3 regions of the Vreelandella sp. 21 genome follow, and region 3 is predicted to be linked to each of the others. Evidence: predicted binding sites of a transcription regulator. Region 3 holds the regulator's gene; each other region holds the start of a gene.
The links. Region 3 encodes PhoB, which activates phosphate uptake and scavenging genes when phosphate is short. Its sites were predicted from a motif close to TGTCATANNNNTGTCANA; they were not measured.
Positions count from the first base shown of each region.

Region 1 (10,623 bases), 1.2 Mb from region 3:
AGCATTAGCTCTTTACCAATGAAGCCAAATAGCGGTGGCACGCCTGCCAACGACAGTGCCGCGACAAAAGCAATCACCGCAGTGATTGGCATGGCAGACCTCAAGCCGCCCATTGCGGTGACATCTTTGGTGCCTGTCTCATGGTCCAGAATACCGGCGACCATAAACAGTGCCCCTTTGTACATTGAGTGGGCAAGCAAGAACGTTACAAATGCCGTCATGGCGTACTCAGAACCAATGCCCAGCAACATAGTTAGCGTGCCAAGCGCCATAATGGTGGAATAAGCCAACAGCTTTTTAATATTGGTGTGATGAATCGCTAAGAAGGCGCCTGTCAGCATGGTAATCGCACCGACGACCGACAGTATTCCGATCCATAGCGCTGTGCCACCCAATTCAGGGTGTAAGCGCGCCAGCAAGTAAATACCCGCTTTGACCATGGTGGCCGAGTGGAGGTATGCCGACACTGGCGTTGGCGCCGCCATGGCGCTGGGTAACCAAAAATGAAAAGGAAACTGGGCTGATTTTGTGAATGCCCCCAGCAGCAAGCAAATGAGCATCGGGGTATAAAGCGAATGTTCACGCAGATCGCTTTCCATTTGGCCAATCTCATAAAACGACCAGCTTCCGCTTGCCCCCCCTAACAGCACCAGACCTGCCATCAGCGCCAAACCACCGGCAACCGTTACAAAAAGCCCCTGACGTGCGGATTTTCTTGCCTCCATATCGGTATGGTTAAAGCCAATCAGCAAATAAGAGGTGATGCTGGTAAGTTCCCAGAATACGAAAAGCGTAAGCAATCCATCGGCAAGCACTAGCCCCAACATAGAGGCCATAAACGCAACAAGCGCTAAATGAAAGCGTGCAATATCCGTATGGCCTTTGAGATAACCACCAGCATAGATCAACACGAAAGTGCCGATAACGGTAATCAACAGCCCAAATAACAGTGACAGCCCATCAAGCAGGAAGCTCAGGCTAATGCCTAAGGATGGCACCCAAGACCACTCCAACAGAAGTGACCCTTCACTCATAACAATAGGTGCCTGACTGAACAGCCAGATAGCCATTAAGGCAGGAAACAGCGCCAGTACGAGGCTCGTCCGTTCTCCAAACCAGCGGTTGAGCATAGGCGACGACGCTGCCAGCACAAAGCCCATTAATACAGCGAATTGCATCCGGTGGTTTCTCCCTATAAGAACGTGTCAGTTAACCCCAAGGCAGTAGCAAGACCAAAACGGCCCTAAGCGTTGAATAAATGTGATTATTAATGCACAAACCTTATACCAAGGTTGATTACGTTTCTATAAAACTAGTCACCCATAAAAAAAGCCGCCTTAGTTGAGCACTTTTGGGGTGCAGTTCACTTTGGCGGCTTTTGACAAAACGCGCTATTAAGAAGCGGACAGCCACCCCGCCAACTCGTTGTTAACAACCGCTAGCAGGGCATCAATGTGATCGTCTCGATCATTCAGGCAAGGAATATAACTAAACGTCTCCCCTCCTGCTTCCATAAAGCTATCGTGAATCTCTTCTTTGATCTCTTCCAGCGTTTCAACACAATCGGAAGAGAAAGCAGGCGACATAATCGCAATATGCTTGTGCCCTTGCTTGGCAAGTTCAGCCACATGATCGACGGTTTGCGGGCCAACCCACTTTTCTGGGCCAAACTGAGACTGAAAGGCGGTGTCTACTTCCTCTTTGCTTAGCCCCAGTTTTTCACGCATCAAGCGCGTCGTTTTCTGACATTGGCAATGGTAGGGGTCACCTTCTAATAAGTAACGTTCGGGGACACCGTGGTAGCTTGCTACCAGTTTCGTCGGACGCGTTTCAAAACCTTCATAAGCTTCCTGAACTGAATTCGCCAGCGCCTGAATATAGGCGGGATGCTCAAAATAAGCGGGCACCGTACGAATATAGGGCTGCCATTTCATTTTCATCAACGTACGAAATGCCTGATCATTTGCCGTTGCGGTCGTAGGCGAGCCGTACTGGGGATAAAGCGGGAAGAAAACAATCCGCTCACACCCCTTCTCTTTCATGCGGTTGAGAACACTTTCAGTCGACGGATTGCCATAGCGCATACAGAAATCAACTTCGACGCTATCGCCGTAGAGCGCTTTCAAACGTGCAGCCATTTTTTCAGTTTGGGCACGCGTCGTCGTTAACAACGGACTCTCGTTCTTCTCGTTGTTCCAAATACTTTTATAAGCGTTACCAGAAGAAAAAGGACGTTTGGTCAAAATAATTAGTTGTAAAAGCGGCTGCCACTTCCAATTAGCGTAATCAACAACACGCTTATCGGACAAAAACTCACTAAGGTAGCGCCGCATAGACCAATAGTCGGTTGCGTCCGGGGTGCCCAAGTTAGCCAACACCACGCCGACTTTTGCAGGGGGAACGGCAGGATGATCACTTGGCGCATGGACCAAGCGCCCTTCTCCCGGCTGATCTTTCACAACGCTATCGACCATGTCGCTAACTCCTCGGATACTTTAAATAGTTGGCAAAATCTTAACACTTTTCGGCAAAGTTGCGGCATAAAGTTATACTATCAACATTATTTGTATAACTGCAGGCCAACTCATGTCGAAGCCTTTACTGTTAGTCCTTGGTGATCAGCTTTCGCTTTCATTGGCAACCCTGCGCAATGCGCCAACTGACGCAGTCATCGCTCTTTGCGAGGTCGCCAAAGAAGCGCGCTATGTGCCTCACCATATACATAAAGTCGGCTTGTTTATGGCCGCCATGCGGCACTTTGCTCAAGCGCTGCGCGATAAAGGCTACAACGTTCACTACAGCCGCATTGTTGATGCTGACAATACCCAGTCACTCATCACGGAAGCTGAACGTATTGCCACTCAGTACGGTTGCCATGAAGTGCGTGTAGCAAGACCTGGTGAATGGCGACTTTGGGATGCCATGCAACAGCGCCAAGCAGCCGCCCTACCCTGGAAAGTGATCGAAGATGATCGCTTTTTCAGCTCGCCTGATGACTTTGCCAACTGGGCTAAAGGACGTAAACAGCTGCGTCTGGAGTATTTCTATCGGGAGCAGCGCAAACGAACTGGGCTACTGATGGAGGGCGATACACCTGCTGGAGGAAAATGGAACTTTGATCACGACAACCGTGAGCCGATTCAAGCAACGCTCAGCTTTCCATCGCCTCCCACCCATCGCCAAGATGCACTGACCCAGGAAGCGCTCAATGATGCCAAGCAGCATTTTAGCGAACACATGGGATCCCTGGATAACTTCAACCTCCCCGTCACCCGCCGACAGGCGCTGGTGGATTTAAACCACTTCCTTGACCATGGGTTGGCCGACTTTGGGCGCTACCAAGATGCGATTAGCGATAAAGAACCGTTCCTTTTTCACTCCAGACTATCGGCGGCGCTCAATATCGGCCTGCTTACACCTCATGAAGTCTGTGAAGCCGCTGAGCAGCGCTACCTAACAGGTCATGCGCCTATCAATGCAGTCGAAGGATTCATTCGTCAAATACTGGGTTGGCGAGAGTATGTTCGAGGGCTTTATTGGACACAAATGCCGACTTACAAGCGAGAGAATCGACTTGGCTTTGAGCGAGAATTACCAGCATTTTACTGGGATGGCAATACCGATATGCGCTGTTTACAGCGCGCCATTCAAATGACCATCGATAACAGCTACGCCCACCATATTCAGCGTTTGATGGTAACCGGCAACTTTGCCCTACTGTGCGGTGTTAAGCCTGAAGCACTCTGTGACTGGTATCTAGCGGTGTATGCCGATGCCTGCGAATGGGTAGAGCTGCCCAACACCTTAGGCATGGTACTGCACGCTGACGGCGGCTTAATGGGCTCCAAACCTTACTGCGCTTCAGGTAAATATATCGACAAAATGTCTGACCACTGCCAGCACTGCCGCTACTCTCCAAAACAGGTAACAGGCCCAAAGGCGTGTCCGTTTAACAGCCTTTACTGGCATTTTCTGGAAACCAACGCTGAACAGCTGAACCGCAATCCGCGCATGAAGTTGATCTATGGCTCACTCTCTCGCATGAAAGACGAAAAGCGTGACGCGATGCGTCAGCAGGCTGAACAGTTTCTTGCTTCACTACCCACCAGTCCAGGCTACGGCCAGACCTCCCACACACAAGGCTATCTATCAAAGGGCACTCAATGAGCCGTTTCTCTACGCTTCACGCAACGTCACCTGTCACGCTATATCACGATGGTCACTGCCCTTTTTGCCGCGTGGAAGTCGCCTGGCTTGCAAAGCATCGCCATCAAGAACGTGTCACGCTAGTGGATATTCAGAGCAGTGATTTCAATGCAGCCGATGTAGGACGCAGATTTGACGACATGATGGGGCTGCTGCATGTTAAAGATAGCCAAGGAAATTGGTATATCGGGATGGATGCCAGCCGGGCCCTCTATGCGGTACTGGGCTACCGGTGGCTAGTATGGCTTTCTTGCTTACCAGGCCTGCGAGGAGTAATGGATGCAGGCTATCGTTTTTTTGCCCGTCGCCGTGTACGGCTAGGGCGATGGTGGGAGAAGCGTCACGCAAACAAGTGAGGACGCCATAGGATGTTGCAATGCTTGTAGTGTTAAAACACTAGCGGCATACGTGATGTTAACGGCGAACTGTAATGAGCATCGCGTCCAATCACTTCATCCTGGGGTACATGCTGCACTAAGTAAGCACGGTGAATCCCAGCACGCTTTAGCTCAAGATAAACATCATCTAGCGAGCGAAACAGCATTGGCTTACCGCGCTGGGTCAACATATGCCGCTCGCCCTCTACATCTTCAAGCTCTAGTTGATAAAAGCGGCTGCCCGAATGCGTGATAACGCGTATTTCAAAATTATCGTGACCCGCAACAAATTGCTTCAGTTCTTTAAGTTCCATGGTTCCCTCCTGTGATTGTTCATCATCATGGGGCACAGCATGACGATACCCCATGACAATTTTATTACCTTGGCACTAACTGCCTATGACGGCAACATCACAAAAGAGTTCCTGACCAAAACGTCAACTTATTCGTCGAATTATTGATACTCAGAGGGGTCGATTGCTTTACCTAACGAGTTGCGATCAATCCAGTTACCGCCTTTAGTTTCCTTGTAACGGAAAACTACTTTATCGCCTACCGTTACCGGTAGTTCTGAATCTTCAGTTTGGTAGCTATATTTTTCCCCTTCCACTACCAGGAAGTAACGGTAGAGGTCAGGCATTCCCAACCACTCTTTAAATGGCCCTTCTCGCTCTAGTGACTGCAGTTCCCCACGGCCTTCCAGCTTAGGAAGACGCTTACGGTTACCACGTCTAAAACCACCTGCCATTTGCTACTCCTGTCTATCTGCTTGGTCGGGGAGGAGCATTATACGTTCTCCCCCCTAACGCTCAAGTTAATCACCGAACGCTTCGCCATAGCTATCGGGCGCAAGGTCTTCGAAGCGTGTGTATTTACCAATAAAGGCCATATGTACCGTACCGATAGGCCCGTTACGCTGTTTACCAATAATCAGCTCGGCAATCCCTTGGTTGTCAGGATTGTCAGGGTTATACACCTCATCTCGGTAAACAAACGCAATGACGTCGGCATCCTGCTCAATCGCGCCGGATTCACGCAGATCCGACATGACAGGACGCTTGTTGGGGCGCTGCTCCAACGAACGGTTAAGCTGTGAAAGTGCTACAACAGGGCATTGAAACTCTTTTGCCAGCCCTTTTAGCGAGCGGGAAATCTCCGATATCTCACCGGTACGGTTTTCAGAGAAGCCAGGAATCTGCATTAGCTGCAGATAGTCAATCATGATCAGCGCCATATTGCCGTGCTCCCGCACCACTCTACGCAGGCGTGAGCGCATTTCATTAGGCGAAAGCGCCGCAGTATCATCAATAAATAACTGCTTGTCTTTGAGCAGGTTGACCGCTGATGTCAGCCGCGGCCAATCTTCATCTTCCAACTGCCCCGAACGCACACGGGTTTGATCAATCCGACCCAACGAAGAGAGCATACGCAGCATCAGAGATTCCGCGGGCATCTCCATGGAGAACACCATCACCGGCTTATCGCTAGCAATAACCGCATGCTCCACCAAATTCATGGCAAAAGTGGTTTTACCCATTGACGGGCGGCCCGCGATAATCACCAAATCTGAGGGCTGTAAGCCTGAAGTCATTTCATCGAGGTCACGAAACCCCGAGGAGAGACCTGTCATTTCACCCTTTAGGTTGAACAGCTCATCAATGCGATCAACGGCTTTGGTTAGCAGTTCACTCATGCCGATAGGACCGCCCGTTTTCGGCCGCTCTTCGGCAATCTGAAAGACTAGTCGCTCAGCTTCGTTAAGCAGCTCATCAGCAGGACGGCCCTGCGGGGAAAACGCCCCGTCAGCAATTTGATTGGCCGCACGGATTAATTTGCGCAGCGTTGCCCGCTCGCGAACGATATCCGCATAAGCACGAATATTACTGGCAGAAGGCGTGTTGCGGGCCAGCTCAGCTAAGAATGCCAAACCACCCACCGTATCCAACTGATCACGCGCTTCTAATGCCTCTGACAGCGTTATAACGTCAAGCGGCTGCCCGGATTCGGCCAAATGAATCATCACATTGAATACCAAGCGATGCTCATAGCGGTAAAAATCATCCGCCACCAACCGTTCCGAAACATTGTCCCAGGCTTGGTTATCCAACATTAGCCCACCTAGCACCGACTGCTCCGCCTCAAGAGAGTGCGGCGGCAGCTTTATCGCTGCCGTTTCCTGATCAGCAGAAGGCTGGTCCTGCATAGTGAGCTCCTTAATCATAAAGCGTAGCCAATAACGATGACTATCTTAGCGGGACAATCTCAAACCCACCATAAGCGACCTATCTCCGCCAAGCGACGTTCAAAAAAATTCGACCCACACCTCAAACGTTTTTGACCGCGCTTAGAACGGTTTAGATTAAAAAGACAAAGGGCGCGGGAAGACCCGCGCCCTTTGAGGCGTCAGCGTTGGCGAGAGCGTTTACTCTGCGACAACAACCACGCGAACAACAGCATCTACTTCTGCATGCAGGTGTAGAGCGATGTCGTATTCGCCAGTTTGGCGAATCGGACCTTGCGGCATACGTACTTCGCTCTTGGCAACTTCGATGCCAGCAGAGGAAATAGCGTCGGCCAAGTCACGAGGACCGATAGAACCGAACAGTTTGCCTTCATCGCCTGCTTTAGAAACCAACGACAATTCGATGTCGTTAAGCTGCTCAGCACGCGCTTCAGCTTCTGCTTTACGCTCAGCGGCTTGGGCTTCAAGCTCAGCACGCTGGGCTTTGAATGCTTCAACGTTATCTTTGGTTGCCGGCACGGCTAGGCCGTAAGGAACCAAATAGTTACGACCATAACCGGGCTTTACAGTGACTTTGTCACCCAGGCCGCCCAGCTTACCAATGTTGTCGAGCAGAATGACTTCCATCTCGTAAACCTCTTGTCAGTTGCTGCGGGCAAGGCGTGCGCGAACGTTCGCGAATGTATCAATCAGCCCCAACAGCAGCACAATGAGAATCGTGGGCCAGGTCGTGATCAGTAGCACATAAAATGCCACCAGCCACAGCCCGTTCATCCCCTTTATTCCAATAAACCCATGCACTAGCGCAATGCCAGCTACCAGCAGTGGAATCCAACCAAGCATTGCCAGAGCGTGCGCTCCCAACACCATACCCCCCACACCAAGCACGACTAAAACAGCCAGCTCTTTGGGCGATAGGCGCAGTGCGTGAAACTCTTCGCGGAAGCCGCCTGGGTTATAAAGCCCAGCTTGCCAGCTTCGCGCCAAAGCCAAACACGCAATAGCGGCCAACAATACCACCAAGCCTGTTACACCACCGATCACCATAGCGGCGAGCGTGGGTGCATCAATACCTTGGTTAGCAAACTCTGTCAGCATGCGATCAATCTCAGTAGAGCTTGCTCGCAGTTGCTCCAGCATCAACTCTGTTCCACCTGGCGGTATAAAGATGCCGAGTTGAACCATAACCGCTGCCGCCAATGCGCCAACGATTAACGCTTCACTCCAACGCATCCTCTCACGCAGGATAACCGCCATCAGCGTTACTAGCAGTACGCTAGCAAGTGGAATGACGTCACCTTGAGACCACCAGAAACCCGCAGGTAGTGCAGCAGCGATAATTACCGGAAGCGCAGGTGCAAAACCTTTGCGTAAGGTAACTAGCGCGGCGATGGCTGCCCCTAACCAGAACAGCCAAGGCACTAGCGTCGCTAACGCCGCCCCGCCAATGGCATAGGGCGTGCTCCGCATGAGCCATCTCGCCAGTGCCAGCATCACGTTAAACGCTTACTGATGGCTATCGGAGTAGGGCAGCAGTGCCAGGTAACGCGAACGCTTGATAGCAGTCGCCAACTGACGCTGATAGCGTGCTTTGGTGCCGGTGATACGGCTCGGAACGATCTTGCCGGTTTCGGTGATGTAAGCCTTCAGCGTGTCGAGATCTTTGTAGTCGATCTGCTTGACGCCTTCAGCAGTGAAGCGGCAAAACTTACGGCGACGGAAAAAACGTGCCATGGACTAGCTCCTTAAAACGTGCGGTGGATGAAATTAGGCAGTTTCTTCTTCAGCTTCTTCTGCGCGCGGTTTATCTTCGCGACGCGGACGCTTTTCTTCTGCCGGCTTCATCATCGGAGAAGCTTCGGTGATCGCTTCTTTACAGCGAACAACCAAGCTGCGGATGATGGCATCGTTGAAACGGAAGATGTTCTCGATTTCTTCGAGAGTCTCGCCGGTGCACTCAACGTTCATCAGCACGTAGTGGGCTTTGTGGATCTTGTTGATCGGGTAAGCCAGGTGACGACGGCCCCAATCTTCCAAGCGATGCACAGTGCCACCGTTTTCGGTAACAATGCTGGTGTAGCGCTCGACCATAGCCGGCACTTGCTCGCTCTGATCCGGGTGGACCATAAACACGATTTCATAATGACGCATGGAATCTCCTTGCGGTTTGACAGCTTCCGGTGTGTATTGACACAGCTGTATCAATGACGACAGGGAAGCAAGGAGTTAACTGAAATGCCCGTTGCTCACCGCGAACGATGTCATTTGGGGCATCAAGCAGAACTGTTTTTCGTATTAACTGTTAACCAATACGAGCGCCCGCTTAAAGTTAAACGGGCGAAAGCATTCTAGTGGGCTAGTGCTTAACTTGCAAGCTGCCTCTGCCGAACAGCTTCAAACAAACAAATGCCTGTCGCGACCGATACGTTCAGGCTAGACACCTGTCCGGCCATAGGCAACTTTGCCAAATTATCGCAGGCTTCCCTGGTTAACCGGCGCATGCCCTTCCCTTCAGCGCCCATCACTAATGCAGTCGGGCCAGTCATATCAATCTCAAACAGGCTAGCCTCAGCTTCACCAGCAGTACCAGTAATCCATACACCGGCATCTTTTAGCTTAGCCAATGTACGCGATAGGTTAGTAACCTGATAAACAGGCACCACCTCGGCTGCGCCGCAAGCCACTTTCCGCACCGTCGCGTTCAGCGGCGCGGCTTTATCCTTAGCCACAATCACACCGTGGGCACCGGCGGCATCCGCGCTGCGCAGGCACGCACCAAAGTTATGGACATCGGTAACACCATCCAGCACTAACAATAGCGGCGGTGCAGACGCTTGCCATGCGCGTAGCTTCAACCACAACGACTCTTCCCCTTCGGGAACCAGCGGCGGGCAAAATGCCACAACCCCTTGGTGGGCTGCACCCTGCGTAAGCTGATCCAGCAAGTCGCGAGACTGCTCTTTAATCCGCGCACCACGAGCCTGAGCGCTCGCAACCACTTCCTTCAAGCGGTTACCCGCTCCTTGCTGCACCCACAACTCAAGGGGCGTTTCGCCCCGTTCCAGCAGACTTTCCAGGGCGTGAACGCCATACACTTGGTCTAGCCCATCCGGAGTACGAACAGCCGGACGCGAGCTACGTCGAGACGACGATTTCATGCTCAACCCTTATTCGGTGATGGTTTACGCGGGCCATTACGCGTGCGTCTTGGCCCACGGCGCGTCGGCTGCTTATCAGCTGATGCTGCTTTGCTAGCTCCCCCTTCTACTCCAGCACCACCTTCTCCACCGCGGCGTTTGCGCGGCTGGCGGCGTGGCCGGGGTTTCTCGTCAGCTAAACCAAAGTCGATCTTACGATCATCCATATCTACCCGCGCAACCTGAACCGTAAGCCCGTCACCCAAGCGGTAGGTCGTGCCTGTGCGCTCACCTTTGAGGCGATGCTTCTCTGCCTCATAGTGGTAGTAGTCAGAGGGCAGCGAGGTGACATGCACCAACCCTTCGACATAGAAGTCATCCAGTCGCACAAACAAGCCAAACTGAGTCACTGAGGCGATAGTACCTTCGAACGTTTCGCCCAGCTTGTCGGACATAAACTCACACTTAAGCCAACTTTCAACATCACGGGTTGCTTCATCAGCCCGCCGCTCGGTCATTGAGCAGTGCTCACCCAACTCAAGCATTTGCTCGAAGGTATAAGGGCACCACTTGCTTGGTGGATCAACCGGTGCGCCTTCTACCCGAACAACCGTATTGGTTTGCCGTGGCCCGCGAATGACTGAGCGAATGGCGCGATGCA
Region 1 is NZ_CP194673.1:2,709,701-2,720,323, forward strand. Features, by position in the region: gene ACN06F_RS12490 (putative monovalent cation/H+ antiporter subunit A) at 1-1,178, opposite strand, end outside; gene hemH (ferrochelatase) at 1,395-2,474, opposite strand; gene ACN06F_RS12500 (cryptochrome/photolyase family protein) at 2,587-4,167, shown strand; gene ACN06F_RS12505 (thiol-disulfide oxidoreductase DCC family protein) at 4,164-4,562, shown strand; gene ACN06F_RS12510 (DUF6482 family protein) at 4,595-4,897, opposite strand; gene ACN06F_RS12515 (hypothetical protein) at 5,038-5,331, opposite strand; gene dnaB (replicative DNA helicase) at 5,398-6,786, opposite strand; gene rplI (50S ribosomal protein L9) at 7,006-7,452, opposite strand; gene ACN06F_RS12530 (hypothetical protein) at 7,468-8,319, opposite strand; gene rpsR (30S ribosomal protein S18) at 8,332-8,559, opposite strand; gene rpsF (30S ribosomal protein S6) at 8,593-8,976, opposite strand; gene rlmB (23S rRNA (guanosine(2251)-2'-O)-methyltransferase RlmB) at 9,189-9,983, opposite strand; gene rnr (ribonuclease R) at 9,986-10,623, opposite strand, start outside.
Region 1: the regulator PhoB is predicted to act here: its motif matches at 4,949-4,966, upstream of ACN06F_RS12510 (DUF6482 family protein).

Region 2 (10,623 bases), 380 kb from region 3:
ATGCGCTCATCGGCTCGCTGCCCTCATCGGCAAATACCTGGGCATGCGTTTTGCCTTCCCAGCGTCCCAGGTGAAGTTCCGCCAAGTCGTCATCAACTTGTACAGGCACATCAAACTCCTCGCCTAGCCACAGCGCAAATTCGCGGCAACGTAGCAATGGCGAACTGACAATCGCATCGTAAGGTGGCTTGCCCTCTACCGTGTGGCGCATGACGGCATCACTCACTTGCTTCCAGCCCGTTTCACTCAGTGGGTGGTCGGTGCTGCCACGTAGCATGCGCCCGCCGACTGGCTCTCCATGGCGCATAATATCGATGGTGGTGATGTCTGCATTAGGAAAACGCATGGTTTCTGTTCCTCAACAGGCTAACTAAATGATCGCGTGGCGCACACGGGCGGAGACCCACTCGGATACCAGCACCGTGGCAAAAATCATCACAAAGATGACGCTAACTTGGTTCCAGGCAAGGCTGTTAATTGAGGCATTGAGCTGCAAGCCAATACCACCAGCCCCCACCAAACCCAGCACGGTAGACTCACGAATATTAATATCCCAGCGATACACGCTAATACCTGCAAAGGCAGGCATTACCTGAGGCAACACAGCGTAGTTCATCACCTGTAGGCGGCTGGCGCCGGTGGCACTAATCGCTTCAACGGGGGTTGGATGGATCTCTTCAATGGCTTCATAAAGCAGCTTGCCCACAAAGCCAATGGAGCGCAGCGCAATGGCGATAATACCCGCCAAGACGCCAGGGCCAAGAATGGTGACCAACAGCATGGCCCAAATCAGCGAGTTGATAGAGCGCGACGAAACAATAATAGTGAGCGCCAAGCTGCGTATCAGTGGGTGCGGCGTGGTATTGCGTGCCGCTAAAAACGCCACGGGAAAGGCCATGACAATGCCTAGCGCCGTCCCTAACGTGGCAATGTTCAAGGTATCCCACATGGGCTTCCACAGCACATTGGCATACTCCCAACGCGGCGGCATCATACGGCTGATTAAGTCGCTGCCCTGGCGGCCAGCATCTTCAACAAACACCCACATGGTGTTATCAGAAATCACTTTCCAACATAGTAGAAACAGGCTGATGCCTAGAAGCCAGGCAGCGAATTGCAGCCACTGGGCACGGGTAGTGCGCCGCTGCCAAAGCGGTGCCCCTTGGGGAGATGTTGAAACAGGCATATCGTTTCCTCTTATGACAAGTGGCGCGCCGTTACTGTGTCCAGCGGCGAACATAGCTGGAGGCATACTCACTCATCAGTACAATAGCGATGATAATCAGCAGGATGGCAGCAGATGTGCCGTACTCGTAGCGGCTCAACGAGGTATTCAGGGTGGCACCGATACCGCCAGCGCCGACAATGCCAATCACTGACGACTCGCGGAAGTTGATATCCAATCGATACATCGAGAGACCAATTAAGCGCGGCATCACCTGAGGTTGAATGGCATGATTCATGGTTTGCCACCAGCTCGCCCCGGTGGCGCGTACGGCCTCTACCTGTCGCCAGTCGAGGTCTTCAATATCCTCTGCCAGCAGCTTGGCCATAAAACCAATCGTGGCAAACGCCAGGGTCAACATGCCCGCAAACGGCCCGAAGCCGAACATCACCACAAACAGAATGGCGATAATAATTTCCTGAAAGGTGCGCGAAACGGCAATAATCGCGCGGCATACGGCATAAATAGGTAATGGCGAGATATTACGCGCCGCCCCCAGCCCCACGGGAATGGCCAATAACACGCCAATCACTGTAGAGGTTAACGTCATGGTCAGACTTTCCAGCAGGCCAGCGATAATGTCGCTCTGGCGGCTCACGAAGTCCGGCTGCAAAAACGCACCCAGAAAATTGAGTGCGCGTCCGGCCCCTTCCGCCACACGTGCCCAGTTAACTTCCACAGAGGCAAGTGCGAGTACCAGATAAACCATCGCGCCTAGCACCAGCCCCCAACGCACACGCGGGTTATCAATCAGTGGTAAGCGCCGCCAGTGCCCCTCACGCGCAGCCTGTTGGCGCGCCAGTGAATTGGTGCTGCTCATCGCGCGCCCCCACTCGCTAGTCTTTCTAACCGGGACAGCTCGCAACCAGTATGAAGCCGATGTGCTTCGCTCTCTTTCGTATTCTGTTCAGTTTCATCATCGTCGGAGTGTTCTGGGGTGGTATCCCAATCCTCTTCACCATAGATAGTCGTGAGAATCTCACTGGTAAGCTCGCTAGGCTGCCCGTCAAAGACGATTTCCCCAGCCCGCAACCCGACAATACGGTCAGCAAACTGCTTAGCCAGCGCGACGTCGTGAATGTTGATAATCGCGGCCAACTCTCGCTCGGCGCATAGTTCACGGATCAGGCGCATGATCTGGCGCGATGTTTTCGGGTCGAGACTGGCGGTGGGTTCATCAACCAGCAGTAGCTTTGGGCTTTGTAACAGCGCGCGGGCAATACCGACCCGCTGGCGCTGGCCACCGGAAAGCGCATCGGCGCGCTTATCAATAGCGTGGGGTAAGCCAACCCGTTCCAGCAAGCGAAAGGCTTCGGCCACGGCTTCCTGTGGGTAGCGGCGTAAGAAGCTACGCCAGAAACCTACATAACCTAGCTGGCCAGACAGCACGTTCTCCATCACGGTTAAACGGTCAACCAGTGCATACTCCTGAAAAATCATCCCCATGGAGCGGCGTGCATGGCGTAGCTGGTTACCTGATAGTTTGGTCAGCTCTACATCTTCCAAGCGAATACTGCCTTGAGTGGGCTCTACCAAACGGTTAACACAACGAATCAGCGTGCTTTTCCCTGCACCGGATGGCCCGATCAGCGCCATCACTTGGCCCTTAGGTAGCGTCAGTTGTATATCGGTTAACGCACGATCCCCAGTAGGGTAACGTTTGCCAACGCCGGTAAGAGTCAACATGAGAGTGCCCCATTTACGAGTAGTCAGGTACATAGCAATTCGGCCAGAAAGTTGCCTTCCTGGCCGATAGGGTTTCAGAACGACTAACGTGTTAATCGCAGTCGTAGGTCACGCCATTAGCATCGGCAATGGTGCGAATGACCGACCAGTTTTCCTGATAAGTAATCGGGATAAACTGCGCTTCACCGGAATTGGCAAACTCAGTCTCAAGAGCCGTGCCTTCCCAGTCGTAGCTGAAGAAAGCATCCTGAATTTTCTCGGCCAGCTCAGGGTTCAAGTTATTGGCCAGCCCATAGGCGGTGGTGGGGAACGTTTCGGAGGTGTAGATAATCTCGTAATCACCTTCGTTGACAACGCCACGAGAAATCATCCGCGCGCCAACAGAGTTAGCAATGGCAGCAGCTTCGTAGTCTTTGTTTACCACCCCTAAAATGGAGTTGTCATGAGAGCCGGAGAACGCAGTTTCGAAATCCTCACCAGCCTCTAGACCGTACTCGGAACGCAGCAGCGCAGAAGGCGCGCGGAAGCCAGAGTTAGACGTTTCAGAGGTAAATGCCAGCTGGCTGCCTGCCAAGTCTTCAACCGACTCAATGCCGCTGCCGGGATAAGTGATGATCTCCATCTCATAGCCAAAGCTACCGTCTTCAGCAGCCATCATGGCAAAGGGACGGAAGCCGCCGCAGTTAACGGCAACAGGTACACCGCCCGTATTAAAACCAGCCACGTGCAGGCGACCTGCGCGCAGTGCTTCCTGCTGAGCCGCGTTGGACTGAACCGGGAAGAACTGCACACGCTTGCCGGTGGCATCGCTTAAGTGTTCGAGAAAATCCGCCCAAACATCAGCGTATACAGCGGGGTCTTCGACCGGCGTGTAGGCAAAGACTAAAGTATCCGGGTCGACCCACTGAGACTCATCGCTGGGTACGTCAGCAACCATGTCACCGTCATTATCAACATAGCGCGAAGAGAGGTCAGCGGAGGCACTAACGGCTGCTAGCGAAAACGCACTAACCACAGCAGCGCTAATCAACGTACGAGAAAACGATTGAGACAGACAGAGAGGTTGCATACATCACCTGAACGGGTTATTTAACAATGCCGCTATGGTGGTGCCCAATCATGACAGCGAAGGGACATTAAAATGACAAGGTCATGACCCCTCAGTGACAGTTAAGTGAGTAAAAACTCTGTGCTACCTACTCCACGTTGGCACCACACAGCATCCTCGGCGCTCTACGAATAAACTGTTACCCACTATTTTTTTTGCTTGGTGCTTTAACTCGGAAAGTTGCGCGGCAATGTCTAGCGCCTTGCAGCTAGTGGTATCAGTGACCGGCTTAACAGCAATAGAAACACTTACAAAAGGAATAAACATCACCGCACCCTGGCGGTTTTCTATATGGATTCCCCCTTGCTGACGGTCTGCCTCTTCATAAAACCCGGGCGCCATCACTTCAAAAGAGTGCAATATTTGCTGGCAAACGCCCTCCCACTGCTCTAAGGGAAGCAGCATCATAAAGTCATCACCACCAATATGACCGATAAACCCGCCAGCGCTCTCTACCTGCGCCTGAAGCAGACGTGACAAGGAAATAATCACGTGATCGCCACGGGCATAGCCATAAGCATCGTTAAATGCTTTGAAATTATCTAAATCAACGTAGGCGGCCGCAAACCCTTCGCGCTGATCGAGATAAGTGACCAACGTTTCGTTTATCAGAATATTACCCGGCAATCCGGTAAGCGGATTGGCATGACGGGCCTGACGCACCTGAATGGCGGTAATTTCGCGCAATAGGTCCACAATAGTCCCCATTCCCAGATAGCAACCGCGACTATCCACAATAACGAAATCTTCCTGCTCGATATCGCGGCTATCGGTTAGCTGCTGGCTAAGCGCCTCAAGAGACAAATCTGCGTCGGCCACTAGCATTTTAGGGTCCGCAATCTCTAACACCTGACGCTTTGCATACAACGCGTGGCTATAGGGGTTGGTAAATAGCGTTAAAAACGCATTGCGACGCACCACGGCTATTGGCACGCCATCTTCTACCACCGCCACACAGCGTAGGGTTGTAACATCACGAAATCGCTCGGCAAGCTCTGGTACGGAGCACGCCGGCGACACAGCACTTATCGCGCGTAAAATAGAGTGGGCGGTGCGCCCCGCAGGGCCTTTTAGCTGCGTCGTGGCAGGCAGCAGCATGTGCAGCTGCAAGGGCGGCTGAAGACTGGGTCGTGCAAAGTAAAACCCCTGAAGCAACGCCAACCCTCGGTCTAATTCCCATAGACAAAGGTGCTCAGCGGCAGTCTCAACTCCCTCAGCAATTAGTTGGCAGTCTAAGCTGCGCGCTACATCGAGAATCGAGCGTAAGAACTCACGCTTGGCAGGCTCTTGATCAATGCCAGAAATAAAGTGGCGGTCTAGTTTGACGAAATCAGGACGTAGTTCAGACCAATGGCGCAAACTGGAATGGCCAGCCCCTAAGTCATCCAACGCTACTTGAAAGCCCATGTCGCGATAGTGGGCTACTGCTTGACGCATCAGCTCGTAATCATGAATAGGCACATGCTCAGTCAGCTCGATGACTACCCGCTCTGGGGGCAGGCCGCTCTCTTGGATGAAACTCAGCGTTAAGCCTTCACGGAAGTCACGCTCAACAATCGTCAGCGGCATCACGTTCAGAAACAGCAATCCAGGCAGTTCAAGTTCTGCAAAACGCTGAATCGCTAACCGTCGACACAGTAAATCCAGTTCGACTAACAATCCTGCCTGAGTCGCCACCTCAAACAGGCGTAACGGCGAGTGTAGCGGCGATGTTTTCGGGCCACGAATAAGGGCTTCATAGCCATAAATAGCCTGTTGATTGGCATTCACAATGGGCTGAAACAACACATGCAGCTCTTCTGCTGCAATAATCTGGTTCAACCACTGTGCTTCTTGTGCGGTCATATACCTGCTGCCCTATCAAACGTCGCCTGTTCCTTTGATTGTTATAGCTCCAGCTGATTTTAAAGAGCCATCAGGAAAGCATTCGGACAGCAATCGTGCGACATTTCCATGTCGTTTGTATGACACTACGACCAACAGCAGCGGACTAAGAGCGCGGGAGTTCTGACGGTGGAAACACCACATCACCTCCATCGACGTCTAGCTGGCGAATATCCGTTGGGTGGCCCTGTTCATCCAGGCTTACCAACCCAATCCCACTGGCATTCCATAGCCGCTCTCCGGCGCTAGCCCGGTCTGGGTCGCGGGGGTGAATACTTAGCTTGCGGCGCTTGGTGAACCAGTTGAGCGGCGATAACGGCGCATAGAGCCAACGGTTCAATCGGTCAAACGTGTTCAACAGCTGTTGGGGAAACGTATTTTTGATCCCACTGGAGGTAATTTGCCAAAGATGCGGTGCCTGCTTTTGACGACGTACAACAATATCGTAGGCAAATGAATAGTGGACGTCACCAGATAAAATCACGTAGTTACCCGGCGTTTTTGAGTGCCGCCAAATATGCAGTAGTACATTGGCAGCCCCGCGATGCGCCATCCAGTTTTCAGCGTCCACCACCAACGGCTTGCCCGCCAAGGTAAACAGCTTTTGAATGATCTCTATCAGCTTGACCCCAAACATCGGGGCTGGGGAAACGATAACGGCGCTTTTAGTCCCCAGTAACGCTTGCTGCATTTCCATCAGCGCCTCCCAGTCCATTAAACCCGAAGGACGGTTAGGGTTACGCTCGCTACGCCAACGGCGGGTGCGCGTATCCAGCACGATTAGGGCAGGTGTGCCAGGCACCTGGTACTCCCAGCCCTGAAAGCGCAGTAACCGCTCGATGAAATTATCCTGGGCGCTCGCGTTAAGCGAGCTATCCTCTTCAAATAGTGTCGAGGCTTGAAGCAACAGCGGATTAAGCTTATCCGGTGCATTGCCCCATCCCTGACACAATAAATAAGCCACTAACGCATTGCCGATAATACGCTTGGAAAACGGATGGCCGTAGGCACAGCGCTCCCAGTCAGCGGTCAAGTTCCAGTCATCGGTGACATCGTGATCATCAAAGATCATCAGGCTGGGAACGTGGGCCATTAGCCGTGCGCACTGGGGCAGCCCGGCAACAAAGTCGTCAATCACCATCTGCTCTTGCTGATAGGCGTCCGTTTCTTTGTCACCCAACGCTGGCGGTCCAACAGCAATGAGTTGCCAGGGCGTTGGAGACCATACCAGGCAGTACATGGCGAGCATTTCTGCCAGTGTCACTAAGTGGTTTTGCGCATTTGCGGAGGTAAACACAGGCTTTTTAACGCCGCCAAAGAAACGCTCACGCAGCGCAGCGTTACTGGTCACATCCGGCAACAGCGCTTCACGGTGATAATAGCTTTCGGGGGCGGCGTAAAGCGCTTGACTGTCATCTACCGTGGCTCCTTCCAACTGCTCATCTACCAATCCCAAACGCTCAATCAGTGCGTGTACCGCACGCAGCATCGGGCCAGCAACATCGTCAACATAGACTTGGTCACCGGTCATCAGCAGCCAAGCTGGCCACTCTTTAGGGGTTGATTGGCGTTCGGCTAACCAGGTATCTGCCCGTACCAAACCATCGGCGCTGTTGTGATGGGGTTTACGGCACGAACCGTGCATCAACCGGTGATGCCGAGAGGCCAGCACAAAGCCTGGATACGCTTCGCCCTCATGACATAACCAGGGCGCCCAATCCGGCAGGCGTTGCCATTCGCCTTGGGTACCCTGTACCTGCAGATCGTAGGCAATTCGCTCATCGGTGGGCAGTGCGGTCGGCAAGCTCAGGTCAATAAAATGAATATAGGCGTGCTGGCCAATCGCCACGCATTGATGCGACTTATCCAATGGGTGCGTCTGGACACCCACTTGCTCAGGGTAAAGCACCAGTTGCATGGTTAGCGGCCGGGTCGCGACTAGCCACAGCACTAGCCGCGAAGGCGAAAGGCGACGCAGCAGTGGCCCCACCAGTACGTCCGGCAATGTCTTGGCGATTTGCGTCATGTCATTGTCTCTTGGTTAGGTCATGCATAGTAGCTACCGAGCAACCACAGGTAATTCAACAACCACCTCTAATCCACCCGCCTGGGCACGTTGCAGATGCATTTGCCCTTGATACAGCGCGACAAGATCCGTCACGATGGCCAGCCCAAGTCCACTACCAGAACGTTGCTCATCGAGACGTTTGCCGCGCTGCACAGCGGCTTGGCACTCCTGTGCGGACATACCGGGGCCATCATCGCTCACTCGTAGCGACAGCCGTTGGCCATCGGTTTGCAAACGAATGCTCACATCGCTTGCCGCCCAGCGAAGTGCGTTGTCCAACAGGTTACCGACGATTTCCTGAAGATCCTGCCCATCCATATGGACGCGCGCACTGCTGTCTATGTGTTGCTGCAGGCGAATATGACGGCGCTGCGCAAGACGTGTAAGCCCAGTAATCAGCGCCGCCAACGTATCCTGAACGGCAATTGGGGCGAAACGCGCCCCCTCGCCAGCAGCCGATGCCCGCGCTAAGTGGTGACGCACCGCATTGTCGATGCGCGAAAGCTCAACCTCCCAATGAGCGCGGCTTTCACTGGGCAATTGCTTAACCAGCAATCGCATAACGCTTAGCGGGGTTTTTAACGCATGGGCAAGGTTACCTGCGGTATGGCGGCTTCGCTCAATCAAACGCTGGTCACGAATAAGTACGGCATTCATTGACTCCGCTAGCATCGCCAGCTCATCCGGCAGGTGGGTGTCGAGCTGCTCAGCCTGCCCTTGCTCGACGTCCCGGAGATTAGCATTCATGCGTCGCAGTGGTGCCAACCCCCAGCGTACCTGCAGCGCTAGTACACCTAACAGCAGCGCACCCAGGCCCACCAGCCCCAGCCATAAAGCTTGTTGAAATTGTCGAATATCTTCTCGCAACGCATCATCACGGGCGGCAATGCTAACATGCAGCGGGGTTTCCAACGGGGCAAGGTAAATATCTCGCTCGACAATTCGCAACTGCTGGCCTCGCGGGCCGTTCCATGTGCGAGCCGATAGGTTTGTATTATCGACAACCGGTAGGCGCTGATCCCACAGCGAGCGCGACGTTGCCGAAAGCTGGTCATGGTCGGTAATTTGCCAATACCAGCCGGAATAAACCTGTTCAAAACGCGGGTCGCCCAGTGATCGATCGTAACTTATCTGCTGGGCAATCGGGTCAAAGGTAACCCCCGCAATGATCACGTTCAGCGTTGTCTCCAAGCGTTCATCAAAGGCATGAATTGCTGACGTACGATAATGGTGAGTGAGCAGCCAACCCGCCATAGGCAACGCTAGCAACACCATTAACAGTGCCGCCAGTAGAAGACGCAACGTAATCGAACGGGTCGACCAACGCTGAGCCCAACGGGTAATAGCTGGCTTCATGCGCCGGAAGGCTCTTCAGCGAGTAAGCGATACCCCTGACCACGCAGCGTGGCAATCCGCCATGCGCCTAATTTACGCCGCAACCGGCTCACTTGAACATCAATCACGTTGGAGTCGGGCTCATGATCACGGTCATAGACATGTTCAGAGAGCTCACTGCGGCTAACCACGCGCGGGGCAGCATGCATTAAGTAGCTGAGTAGGCGCGTTTCCTGGGCGGTTATGCTAACCGGCCTGCCCGCCAGCGTGACATGCTGGGTATGGGTATCCAGGCGTAGCTCACCCACTTTTAGCACGGGATGGGCATGGCCATGACTACGACGCACCAGGGCACGCAGCCGAAACATGACCTCGGCAGGTTCGAAGGGTTTCGTCACATAGTCATCGGCCCCTGCGGTAAAACCTGCCGCTTTATCAGCCCAGCGCTCGCGCGCCGTCAAAATCAGTACTGGCAGATCAATGCCGTCTTCACGCCACGCAGAGAGCCAGCGCGTGCCTTCACCATCGGGTAGCCCCACATCAAGGATGACCGTGTCATAGGCTTCCGTGCGCACTAGAAAATCTGCTTCCTGGCCATTTTCCGCATGCTCTACCAGCCAATCACCCTCCCGTAGCGCTTGAATAAGCTCACGGGCGAGCGCCTGGTCGTCCTCTACCAGTAAACACTTCATGAATAGCTACCTTATTGGCGGCGCATCTCGTTAATACGCACACCTTCTATTTTCATTAACTGTCCACTATGGCCATCAAACTCAAACTCAACCACTTGATTCTGAGCGCCCAGCAGTTTGATCTCATACTCTACATGGCCATCCTCACGCTCGATCTCTACTTCTATTACCTCGCCGATATAATTAGCCTCAAGCCAGTCCAGAATGGACTCTAAGGGCACGACGTCGCCTCGCTGCACTTCACTGTGCAACGCTTCCCAGTGTTGATCACCAATGGCACTACCGGCCAGCGCAATGGCAAACACCGTGACAACGACGTTCACAGGCAGCGCTTTGCGCAAGCGCATGCGTGGCAGGCGCTGCCAATAACGTGAAAGGGTGAGCGTGAGGGGCATCTTTTTCATCGTACTAGAATGCCAAAAGCAACATGAACGTTAGATGAATGGCTTTGTCAGCTTACGGAAAGAACCGCGGTGTTATAACTGTTTTGCCTTATGACGAATGCTGTCTCATTCAACAGACGACGTCATTCAACAAACCAAGAAGGAATTTGATATGAACGCTATGAAAAAAATATTGCTGATCCCGACCTCTGCACTGCTGTTCACTGCGGCTGCAGGTAGCG
Region 2 is NZ_CP194673.1:286,198-296,820, reverse strand. Features, by position in the region: gene ACN06F_RS01435 (histidine phosphatase family protein) at 1-346, opposite strand, end outside; gene phnE (phosphonate ABC transporter, permease protein PhnE) at 371-1,186, opposite strand; gene phnE (phosphonate ABC transporter, permease protein PhnE) at 1,218-2,045, opposite strand; gene phnC (phosphonate ABC transporter ATP-binding protein) at 2,042-2,911, opposite strand; gene phnD (phosphate/phosphite/phosphonate ABC transporter substrate-binding protein) at 3,003-3,980, opposite strand; gene ACN06F_RS01410 (bifunctional diguanylate cyclase/phosphodiesterase) at 4,104-5,864, opposite strand; gene ACN06F_RS01405 (alkaline phosphatase D family protein) at 6,010-7,929, opposite strand; gene ACN06F_RS01400 (sensor histidine kinase) at 7,963-9,327, opposite strand; gene ACN06F_RS01395 (winged helix-turn-helix domain-containing protein) at 9,324-9,998, opposite strand; gene ACN06F_RS01390 (PepSY domain-containing protein) at 10,010-10,345, opposite strand; gene ACN06F_RS01385 (PepSY domain-containing protein) at 10,554-10,623, shown strand, end outside.
Region 2: the regulator PhoB is predicted to act here: its motif matches at 4,041-4,058, upstream of phnD (phosphate/phosphite/phosphonate ABC transporter substrate-binding protein).

Region 3 (10,623 bases):
GGGTGTGTACGCTGATTGAAGAGTCTGAGGTGCTGCAGTGTCAGGCCGCCGAAGTCACTCGCGATGAACTAACCCAGGCGCTGCCTGAACTCGCTATTGGACTGATTCATGGGCGCATGAAGGCCAGTGAAAAAGTTGAGGTGATGGAGGCCTTCAAAACGGGCGAGCTCGACCTGCTGGTGGCCACCACCGTTATTGAAGTGGGCGTAGATGTCCCCAATGCCAGCCTGATGATTATCGAAAACCCGGAACGCCTGGGGCTTTCTCAACTGCACCAGCTGCGCGGTCGAGTAGGGCGCGGCAGCACGGAAAGCTTCTGTGTGCTGCTTTATCACCCGCCGCTTTCGAAAAGCTCTCGGGAGCGCCTGGGGGTAATGCGTGAAACGACCGACGGTTTCCGTATTGCCGAAAAGGACTTGGAAATTCGTGGTCCCGGGGAAGTGCTCGGCACTCGCCAAACCGGCCTTGCCCAAATGAAAATTGCTGATCTTGAGCGTGACGCCGACCAGCTAGAGCGCGTCACTGCCCTGGCCCAGGCGCTTCAAGGCAACACTGAGGTCACCGCCGTATTAGTGCGGCGCTGGCTAGGCGAAGCCGCCGGGCGCTACGGGCAGGTGTAGGGAGTGATACAACGCTTAAGCTGCGGTGCTCGCTTCTTGATGATTCTCTACTGGTGTCTCCGTTAAGCGGTTGGCGGCTTCACCAAGAGGTCCTAGCTGTTCAGCAATCAGGCGTAGCTGGCTTTGGATGGGACGGTAAAGGGCAATGGCGTTTTCGTCTCCCTCTGAGCCCTTCTTATCGAAGGAATCTGAGGCATTCTGCTCTAGCTGCGCGAGTAGGTCGTTGACTTGGTCAGCCAAGGGCGTGACGGGTTGGCGCTTGGTGAGTTGTTCTGCCAGTTGCTCCAGCAGCTCGCTGATGCGCTTGGCAAGGGGCACTAAGGCGGCGTCGTCCTCGTCTTCAGCCAACTGATGGCGGTGAGCGCCAAGGGCAGATAAGTGGCTTAGCAGCGTGTTAGACAGCACTAGAAAGCGTAGGCCGCTGTCGGCGTCCTGTTTGCGATAGTGCCCCGGCTCGTGGAGCATATTGGTGAGTAGCGTTGAGAGCGCTGCATCGGCATTGTGGGCATTGCGGCGGGCTAACCGGTAAGCCAAATCGTCCTGCTTTCCCTCTTCATACTGGTGAACTATCTCATCTAAATAACGGCGGTGGTTGGTGAGGACTTTTGCGGCCTCTCGGTACAGCCGACGCCCTTGCCAGTCAGGCAGAATAAAAAATACCGCTAGCCCGGCAATCAACGAACCCACCAAGGTATCCAATAGCCTAGGTAAGATCAGATTAAAACCGTCGCCGACCTGGTTAAAGCTGCACAGTACCAGCAGTGTGATTGAAGCAGTGGCGATAACGTAGTGACGCTCGCGGTTGGCAAAAAAACAAACGCCCGCAGCCACCGCAATCATGCTTTGTATGCTGGCTTGGGGGAACAAGCTAATGGATGCCCAACCTGCAATGAGGCCAAGCACCGTGCCGAAGATGCGCTGTGAAAGAAAACGACGCGTGGTGGCAAAGTTCGGACGGCAGACGAACAGCGTGGTGAGTAAAATCCAAAACCCCTGTTCAGGGTCAAGCCACTGGAGCAGCCCATAGCCTACTAACAGCGCGGTGGATAAGCGCACCGCATGGCGAAACGTGGGTGAACCCAGCGTCAAATTTAGCTGAACGCGTTTCCACGCTTCTAGCACGCTGGAGGGGGAGCGGTCGTAAAGCGAACTATCACGACGATCATCGTCGGTATCTGGGTTGTGAGCACTGGCAATCTGAGCTTCCAGGATAGACAGGTTATCGGCAAGTGCATTGAGCGGGTGCATAAGCGGACGCCATTCCGGCTTACCGTGCTCGCTTAAGTTGTCGATAGAAGCGCGTAGATCGGCCAGCGCCTGCTCACTCTGTTCATGACCAAAGGGGCGGTTAAGCAACAGCGATTTGGCTAGCTGGCGGCAGGCGCGGCCTTGCTGGTCTAAGAGTCGCTGGCAACGAAACAGAACGTCATGGTGAAAAAACGCTTCGGTGAGCGCGCTATAGGGGTAGTGGGTAGAGCTTGCCCGCTCGTGTATATCCTGGGCGATAAAGTAAATCTGTAGATAGCGATTTAGCTTACGGCTGCCACGTTGCCCCTCTAGGCGGCGGAAAATCATCTCTTTCGCTTGGTTGAGTGCATCGACTACCTTGCCGTTTTGCCTGGCTAGCGCCACGCGGCGCGCCTCTAGATCGACCCCACGAACAGGCTCAAACAGCGCAGACTTTAAGATTAAAAACTCACCTAGCGCTTTATATACCCGCGCCATACTTTGTTTAACTGGCTGGCGCGAAAAAAGGGCGCACCATAGGATTGAGATAACCCCATACCACGCGGCTCCTGCAAGCAGCAGCAACTGCCTGGAAGCCACGTCTTCATCCACGCCACCGTGCTGTTCAATGTTGATCATTGAGTAGATCGACAGGATTAACGTGCCTGACGCAATGGTCGCGTACCGCTGACCAATGGCACCCAGCATAATTAACGTGAAGGTAGAAACCGCCAGCCCAACCGCAAACAGCCACGGCCAAGGGAAAAGCCACTGAACAACAAACGAGGCCGAGGCAAAGCAAGCAAGTGTCACCACCAGCGCCTGGAAGCGCCCCTGCCAGCTGTCATCAGTTTCAGAAAGCGCACTCGCAATAATGCCCAGAAACAGCGGAATCACCAGCGCGATGTCTCCTGCCAAACCGCTAAACAGCAGCGCCCCGCTGAACGCGATAAACACGCGCAGGCTGTAGGCAAACTTGTCCAGGGTCCATAGACGCCGCAAAGGCAATGAAATAGGCATAGAGTCTCTAATGGGTCGCTTCTTTTAGACTTTAGTTTAATGCTTAGTATAGAGTGAAGCGTGTGTGCTTGTCTTTACCCGCTGTTTTCAACGGCTGTGCTCAATGGCTATACAAAACGTAACCGAGCAAGCGTGATGCTTGGCAGCGAGGGGCTGGTCAGTGAGAGCCTAGTCTGAAAGATAGCAGGGGCAATAAGAGAAATCTTAGGAAGGAACCCGCCACCTTGAGGTGGCGGGTTAGTTATTACATATTTTTCAGTAGCTTTTGAAGCTTGTTCATATCGGCGGAGTCGCCCACTAGGCGGACTTCACCGGCTACCATGCCATCTAGAAATGCCTGTTGCGTTGGCTTTTTAAGGATTTTCAACGCGGCATCCTGATCGCGAAAACGAAGCTCAAGGTCTAGGTCAACGGGTAGCCCTTTGCCGGTATCAATGCCTTTCGAGGTCATTCGATAATACCGGGCAATGCTGAGGTCTTCCGTGGCAACGCCCCAGTCCAGTCCGCGCATTCGCTCAAGTTGCTCACGAAAGCGCGGCTTGCGTCGCAGGGCTCTTTTAAGCAGTAAGCTCAGTAGCCACAGCGTCAGCTTGAGTTTCATTAGGAAACGGCGTCCTTAAGCGCTTTGCCCGGCTTGAACGCAACGTTTTTACTGGCGGGAATCTGTAAAGGCGCGCCAGTTTGCGGGTTTTTACCAGTACGTGCGGCACGCTGGCGCACGGTAAACGTTCCAAAGCCAATCAGAGCGACATCTTCGCCTTTGGCAACGCTGTTAGTGATTTCGTCCAAGATAACGTTCAGGACTTGGCCAGCTTTGTCTTTGGATAGATCAGCGCTTTCAGCAATTGCGGCGGCGAGTTCAGGTTTGCGCATAAAGGTATCTCCCTATGTGAAAATCAAGCGTAAGTTCATCTGTGTTGTTAGAAGCACTGCCCAGCTGGTTAACTTTTTTAGCCTAGTCGCTAAGGCGGCGAAAATCAGCCTAGCAGCGCAGGTGCTACTCTGGAAAGCTCCACTTTCCTTCTCACGCAGCTGCCTGTCAACGCAAATCCAATCAAACGACCGTCTTTATTTTCAGCAATCGCTGTCATTTCACCGCCTTCTCCCTCAATTCTCCACCGTGCTGGTGTGGTTACCGGTGGGTAGGCAACCACGGGTAGTAATGGCGTTTTCACAATGACGGGCCACGCCCCAAAGCTGACGCTGGTTGGTTTTCCGGCGAGGGTCGACGCCAGTGCTTTTACGCTCGCCTGCAGGGGCTGCACGTACATAGCGTTAACTCCCTCAACGCAAGCCACATCGCCCAACGCAAATATGTTCGGTCGAGAGGTGCGTAACTGGCGGTCAACCACAATGCCGCGAGGGCTAACCGCCAGCCCGGCTGCTTCGGCAAGTTGAGTGCGCGGAACTAAGCCAGTGGCGAGTAACGCGATGTCGGCAGCATAAAGGTCGCCATTATCAAGACGAAGTGATAGAGCGTCATCTACGTTAAGTGCCAGTGTTGTCAGGTTATGTCCTAAGGCAAGTTGGATGCCTGCCTCTTGGAAAGCATCAGCCAGTGCCTGGCCGAGCGGTTCGGGGAGCAGGCGTTGCAGCGGTGTACTTTCTGGCGCAATGAGAGTGACTTGGTGGCCGCCAGCATGGAGATCATTGGCGAACTCGCAGCCCACCAGCCCAGCACCGACAACCGCGACACGTTTAGTAGGCGTTGCTCCTAATGCGGCATAAAAGCGGCGATACTCGTCTAAGTCGTTAATGGTGAAGCATCGTTTGGCGACACTTTCGGGCACGCTGAACGGCCTATGGGGAGCCGCCCCAGTGGCTAACACCAGATCGTCATAGTGGAGCTGTTGGCCATTACTTAGTTCTACGCGTTGGTTATCCACATGCAGGTGTGCGACCTGGGTGTGGGTAATTAACTCAGCGTCCAGTTCTTCTGCGACGCTGCTGGCGTCACGTTGGGCGAGTTGGTCTGGCGTTAAGCGTTTCGCAAAGCCTGTAGAAAGCAGCGGTTTACTGTAATCATCGCCACTATCGGCACTAATAAGGGTAATGGCACGTGTATCACCCTGTCGGCGTAGGGCGCGCGCAAGGCCAATCCCCGCCATACCGGTGCCAATAATAATCAGTGTCGAATGGGAATATAGCGATATCTCGTGTGAGGGCATGCAGTCACCAAAAGTCGGCAGAACAAAAGCCTGTGAGGTCACCATGTTACACTAGCTTTCTGTGTATTGACCGCCTTGGAGACTTTGGTGATCGCCCCTACTGTTCGGCAAGCTTCCCTATTTCCTCATCGACTATTTCCTCACTGGCTCCCTGTTGCTGCGGCTCGCCCTGCAATGAGCGCTTCGTGGTGGCAGTGGGTGGCATCGACGGACTCCTTAACGACGCGGTTAACCGTCGCAGGCGGCACAAACGCGTTTCGGGTGCAATTGTTACGTCAAACGATTGGCTTACCTCTGCGGGACGAAGCGCTAGCGCTGGGAATTGAACCGCGCCGCTATGCATGGCTGAGGGAAGTAGCGTTGTGTGTAGGTGATAAGCCCTGGGTAGTAGCACGCTCGGTAGCGCCACTTAGTCAATTACAAGGTAAGGGGTTAGAAGGGCTTGGCGAGCGTTCACTAGGCAGCTGGCTGTTTCAACAACCTGACTTGGTGCGTGGGCCACTCTACGCCACTCGCCATCAGCCACGCTTTGTCGCGGAATACTCTGCGTCGCTTTTAGATAGCGTATGGGGTCGGCGCTCAGTGTTTCAGCACAGTGGGCTGTCGCTGTTAGTGCAGGAATACTTTTTATCAACCATGGCAGATGATCTTGCCCTGTCTTCGCGCTAGGCTATCGCCAGCGTTTTCTTTTTGAGAGGTAAGCATGGACCGTTCTCTGTTGAGGCCAACGGGATGGGCACGAGTGGCTGATTTTTTACATTTAATGCGGTTGGATCGCCCGATTGGTACTTGGCTATTGATGTGGCCCACCTTGTGGGCTTTGTGGATAGCGGCAGAGGGCGTGCCTGGACGGAATGTTCTGCTGATCTTTATTGCTGGCGTTTATGTGATGCGCGCTGCGGGCTGCGTGGTTAATGATTATGCTGATCGTCATTTCGATGGCCATGTAAAGCGCACTAAACATCGTCCTCTAGCCACTGGTCGTATCAGTGAAGCCGAGGCGCAGCTGCTGTTTATAGCGCTGGTAGCCACTGCTTTCATTTTAGTGCTATTGACCAATTGGTTTACGGTGCTGTTGTCGATAGGTGGTGTTGTATTAGCGTTCATTTACCCGTTTATGAAGCGCTACACCCATTTACCTCAGGTGGTGCTGGGGGCTGCATTCTCTTGGGCGATCCCCATGGCATTCGGTGCGGTATTGGGTCATGTACCGTTTGAAGCATGGCTATTGTTTAGCGCTAATGTGCTGTGGACCGTTGCCTACGATACTCAATACGCCATGGTTGACCGCGACGATGACCTAAAAATTGGTATCAAATCTACCGCGGTGCTGTTTGGTAGCGCTGATCGTCTGATAATTGGTGTGCTGCAAGTGGCGGCACTTGGACTACTTGCCTGGGTAGGATGGCGTGTTGGTTTAGGTGGCTTTTTCTGGCTTGGGCTAGCCGCTATGGCTGCCACGTTTGTCCACCAACAACGATTAATTGCTGGCCGTGAGCGCGACCGCTGCTTCCAGGCATTTCTTAATAATCATTGGTCAGGCTTGTTAATTTTTGCAGGTATTGCACTAAGTTGGTGGCCAATAACTGGCTAAATATCCTCTATGTCATAGAATTGTCATCAAGTCATGGTGTTATCGTCACTGACATGTCTTTGAACTGTTTTTTTGAACTATTTTTTTAAATTAGTTTTCATTGAACACCGTGAGGCCCTGGAATGACCGCCAAGACCGTTTTGATTGTCGATGATGAGGCGCCTATTCGCGAGATGATCGCAGTGGCGCTGGAAATGGCTGACTATCGCGTGCTTGAAGCGGATAACGCCCAGGATGCCCACGCGATGATGGTTGACCACCAGCCAGATCTGCTTTTGCTGGATTGGATGATGCCGGGCACCAGTGGTATTGAGCTTGCAAGGCGCTTAAAGCGTGAAGAAGCCACTGCCGAAGTGCCTATCATTATGCTGACCGCTAAAGGCGAAGAAGATAACAAGATTCAAGGACTTGAGGCCGGGGCGGATGACTATATCACCAAGCCTTTCTCTCCCCGCGAACTGGTGGCTCGCTTAAAAGCAGTATTGCGACGTACTACCCCCCGTGGTGTCGAAGATCCTATTGAAATTAATGGCTTGCTATTAGACCCAGTAAGCCATCGTGTGAGTGCTTACGGTAAGGCGTTAGAAATGGGGCCGACGGAGTACCGCCTGCTGCAGTTTTTCATGACGCATCAAGAGCGCGCCTATACACGTAGCCAACTGCTCGATCAAGTGTGGGGTGGTAACGTATACGTTGAAGAGCGGACGGTAGATGTTCACATCCGACGTCTACGTAAGGCCTTAGGGGAAGCTCACCAGAGTCTCATTCAAACGGTGAGAGGCACTGGGTACCGTTTTTCCGCGCGGGTGTAACGGTGCGCCTGTGGAGCCGAGAACTATGGCGGATTGCATGGTTAGCTGCCCTGGGGGCTTGTCTCGGATGGTTGCTAGGTATGCCAGGGCTTGGGGTTGCTGCAGGCCTTGCCGTTTGCTTGGTTTATCAACTGCGCCAACTGCGTGCACTCTTTAAGTGGTTAACGCTCCACCCTCATGATGAACCCCCTGCTGCAAGCGGTATGTGGGGCGAACTTTTTGATCGCTTGTATCGCTACCAAAAGAGCCAACGGATTACCCAGAATCGCTTACGTGCCACCCTTGCACGTATCCAGGAATCATCCGAAGCGATGCGTGACAGTGTCGTTATGCTAGATCGACATGGTGACTTAGAATGGTGGAACAGTGCCGCGACCGAAATGCTGGGCTTACAAACGGCCCACGACCGTGGCCAGCATATTACCAACCTGCTTCGTGATCCTCGATTTATCAGCTACTTTAATGCGCGTAAATACGGTGAGCCGCTGACCTTAACGTCGCCCATCGATGAACGGCGTATCCTGCAATATCAAATTACACTCTATGGTGATGATGAACGCTTGGTAATGGCGCGAGACATTACCCGTTTGCATCGCCTAGAGCAGATGCGTCGTGATTTTGTCGCCAATGTTTCCCATGAGCTGCGCACGCCGCTAACAGTACTGACGGGTTATTTAGAAACTTACGGCGACTTGAAAGAGCAACTTCCACCACGTTTGGGCCGAGGTATTGCTCAAATGGAAGAGCAGACGAAGCGTATGCAAAACTTAGTCAATGATCTGCTACTGCTCTCTCGGTTAGAAATTGACCAAGGTGGCGAGGATCATCATGCGCTGGTGTTAGGGCCGATGCTCGACAGTATTCGCCGCGATGCGCTAGCGCTCTCTAATCAACAGCACAATGTCCAAGTCGTGCTTGAAAGTGATGCGCGGCTCATTGGCAGCGAGCAAGAACTGCATAGTGCGATTTCAAACCTAGTGTTTAACGCTGTGCGGTATACGCCAGAGGGTAGTCAGATAACACTTCGCTGGAAAACCATGCCGAATGGCAGTGCTTGTATTGAAGTCGACGACGACGGCGAAGGAATAGATCCTGTCCACATTCCGCGTTTAACCGAGCGTTTTTATCGTGTTGATAAAGGTCGCAGTACGGCTACCGGTGGAACGGGCCTTGGTCTAGCGATTGTGAAACATGTGCTGCTGAGACATGATGCACTGCTACAAATTGAATCCCACCCTGGCGAAGGGGCTCTCTTTCGCTGTGTTTTTCCGCCATCACGCGTTGTCGAAGACGAGTCCATACCGCGCAATGCTGTCTAGATGTTGTATAAGTGTGTCACGGTGTCATGTAAGTATGGTCAAATAATGCTCATGTGCCATTTGTAGCCACTTTTCCTGCCTAAGTTGAAAGATTCTAAACGTCTTATTTATTTCTTAAAATATATAAATTAATGTTTATTAACGTTTTTTTTATTATTTTTTGCTTTTTGGCATGGCATATGCAGTGTCTTAGATAAGAGAGAAAACCACAGGAACTGGTAAGCCGAAAGGCAGTCTTTCTTACCATTTAGCAGTATTGAACAGCGATCGAGGAGATGGAATATGATGTCCAAGGAATTACTCAAGAAAGCTGGTATTTTAAGTGTAGCGTTTGGTCTGGTTGCTAGCCCTGCGGTATTTGCTCAAGAGCCAGCGGATCCAGCAAACAATATTTCCCCAGATGAACAGCCTGTCGATTCTCAGCCTGGAAGCACAACAGATTCAAGTGATTATGACAGCCAAGATTTGACCCATGACGAAGGTGATAACGCCAGCGACATGAATCCTAGTTCAACGAGCCAGGACGATTCAGAGTCCGGCTATGACAGCACAGATGAGTTGCCTGAAGAAAATAGCGGCATGTAACATTAACTTTGGTTACATATCTTTTCAAAAGGTATTATAACTCTTACGCTTATGGATGAGCTATTCAGAGGCAAGGATGTCAAATCGCATGGATGCTCCTAGATTCAAGGATTGAATCTTTCGACGGTCAACACGCTAGTTAGGGTTAATTCCAAGGTTGGAGCCCCTCAAACGGATAGGAAGCTAGCGTTACGTATCGCGATACTAAGAGTGCTCAAGACCCCACTTCGGTGGGGTCTAATTTTTTGTGTATAGTATAATCATTGTTACATTGCCCACTGTTTCTTGGTATTAGAAATGCAATTATTCAGATGACACGTTCAGCGACTGGCAAAAAAGGGTACCTTGTATCATTACATTGTCGGTTGCTCCATGTAGTAAGGAGCTTTTATTTATGTTGTTGAAATCATTTGTTAAAAATACTTCAGTTTTGGGCCTCTCGCTGGGCCTTATCGCAAGCCCAATGGCATTTGCGCAATCTTCCATTGAGTTGAACCAAGAGCGTGCTGATAACCAAGAAATTATTCAGCCTCAATCTCGTAACACATCGGGCCCTGCGACCTATTCAGCTAAGGATCTGATTAACGACAATGACAATACTCTGATATACACTCCCTCAAGCCGTTCCAGCACAACCGATGATGACTCTAAAGCTAAAGATAGAGCAGGATATCACGCTGAAGAACTCAACCGTGAAGAGGGTAGCAGTACACGCTGGTAAAGAAGGCTGTGGTTAAAAGTGAGTGACAAATAAGTTTTTTAGTAAAAACCCCGCTTTGACGGGGTTTTTATGGTTAAGACGATTATCGATTGATCCCGTTAATGCTGATGATGGCGATCAGCCGCGTTGCTTCCTTCTTGGGCGCTTTGAACCCAAACTTCTATTTCAATATCGTCTTGCTGGGCAAATTCGAGTGTGATTGGAAACCGGTCACCTTCTTCCAGTGGCTGGTGTAATCCCATTAGCATTAAGTGATAACCGCCACCCGGGCGCATTGTCAGCGTTTCGTCTTTAGCGATTTCGATAGCACTGACGTGGCGCATTTTCATCATATCGCCTTCCATCTGCATATCATGTAGCTCAACACTTTCGCTCACAGGTGTCTGCGCGCTGACCAGTGTGACGGACTCTGTATGAGCCGTAATATCCAGATAAGCGGCACCATTTGCCACACCTGGGGGGGTTGGCGTGGCAAAAGGATGAGCGATCCTTAACTGGTCGGTTTGAACGTCGTGAGCCGACGCGAGAGAGATTGAGCCAGTGAGGAGAGCCGTCAA
Region 3 is NZ_CP194673.1:3,956,592-3,967,214, reverse strand. Features, by position in the region: gene recG (ATP-dependent DNA helicase RecG) at 1-620, shown strand, start outside; gene yccS (YccS family putative transporter) at 636-2,867, opposite strand; gene ACN06F_RS17960 (hypothetical protein) at 3,112-3,468, opposite strand; gene ACN06F_RS17955 (HU family DNA-binding protein) at 3,468-3,740, opposite strand; gene ACN06F_RS17950 (NAD(P)/FAD-dependent oxidoreductase) at 3,845-5,035, opposite strand; gene ACN06F_RS17945 (chorismate--pyruvate lyase family protein) at 5,123-5,704, shown strand; gene ubiA (4-hydroxybenzoate octaprenyltransferase) at 5,739-6,629, shown strand; gene phoB (phosphate regulon transcriptional regulator PhoB) at 6,752-7,441, shown strand; gene phoR (phosphate regulon sensor histidine kinase PhoR) at 7,444-8,760, shown strand; gene ACN06F_RS17925 (hypothetical protein) at 9,043-9,345, shown strand; gene ACN06F_RS17920 (hypothetical protein) at 9,740-10,066, shown strand; gene ACN06F_RS17915 (copper chaperone PCu(A)C) at 10,165-10,623, opposite strand, start outside.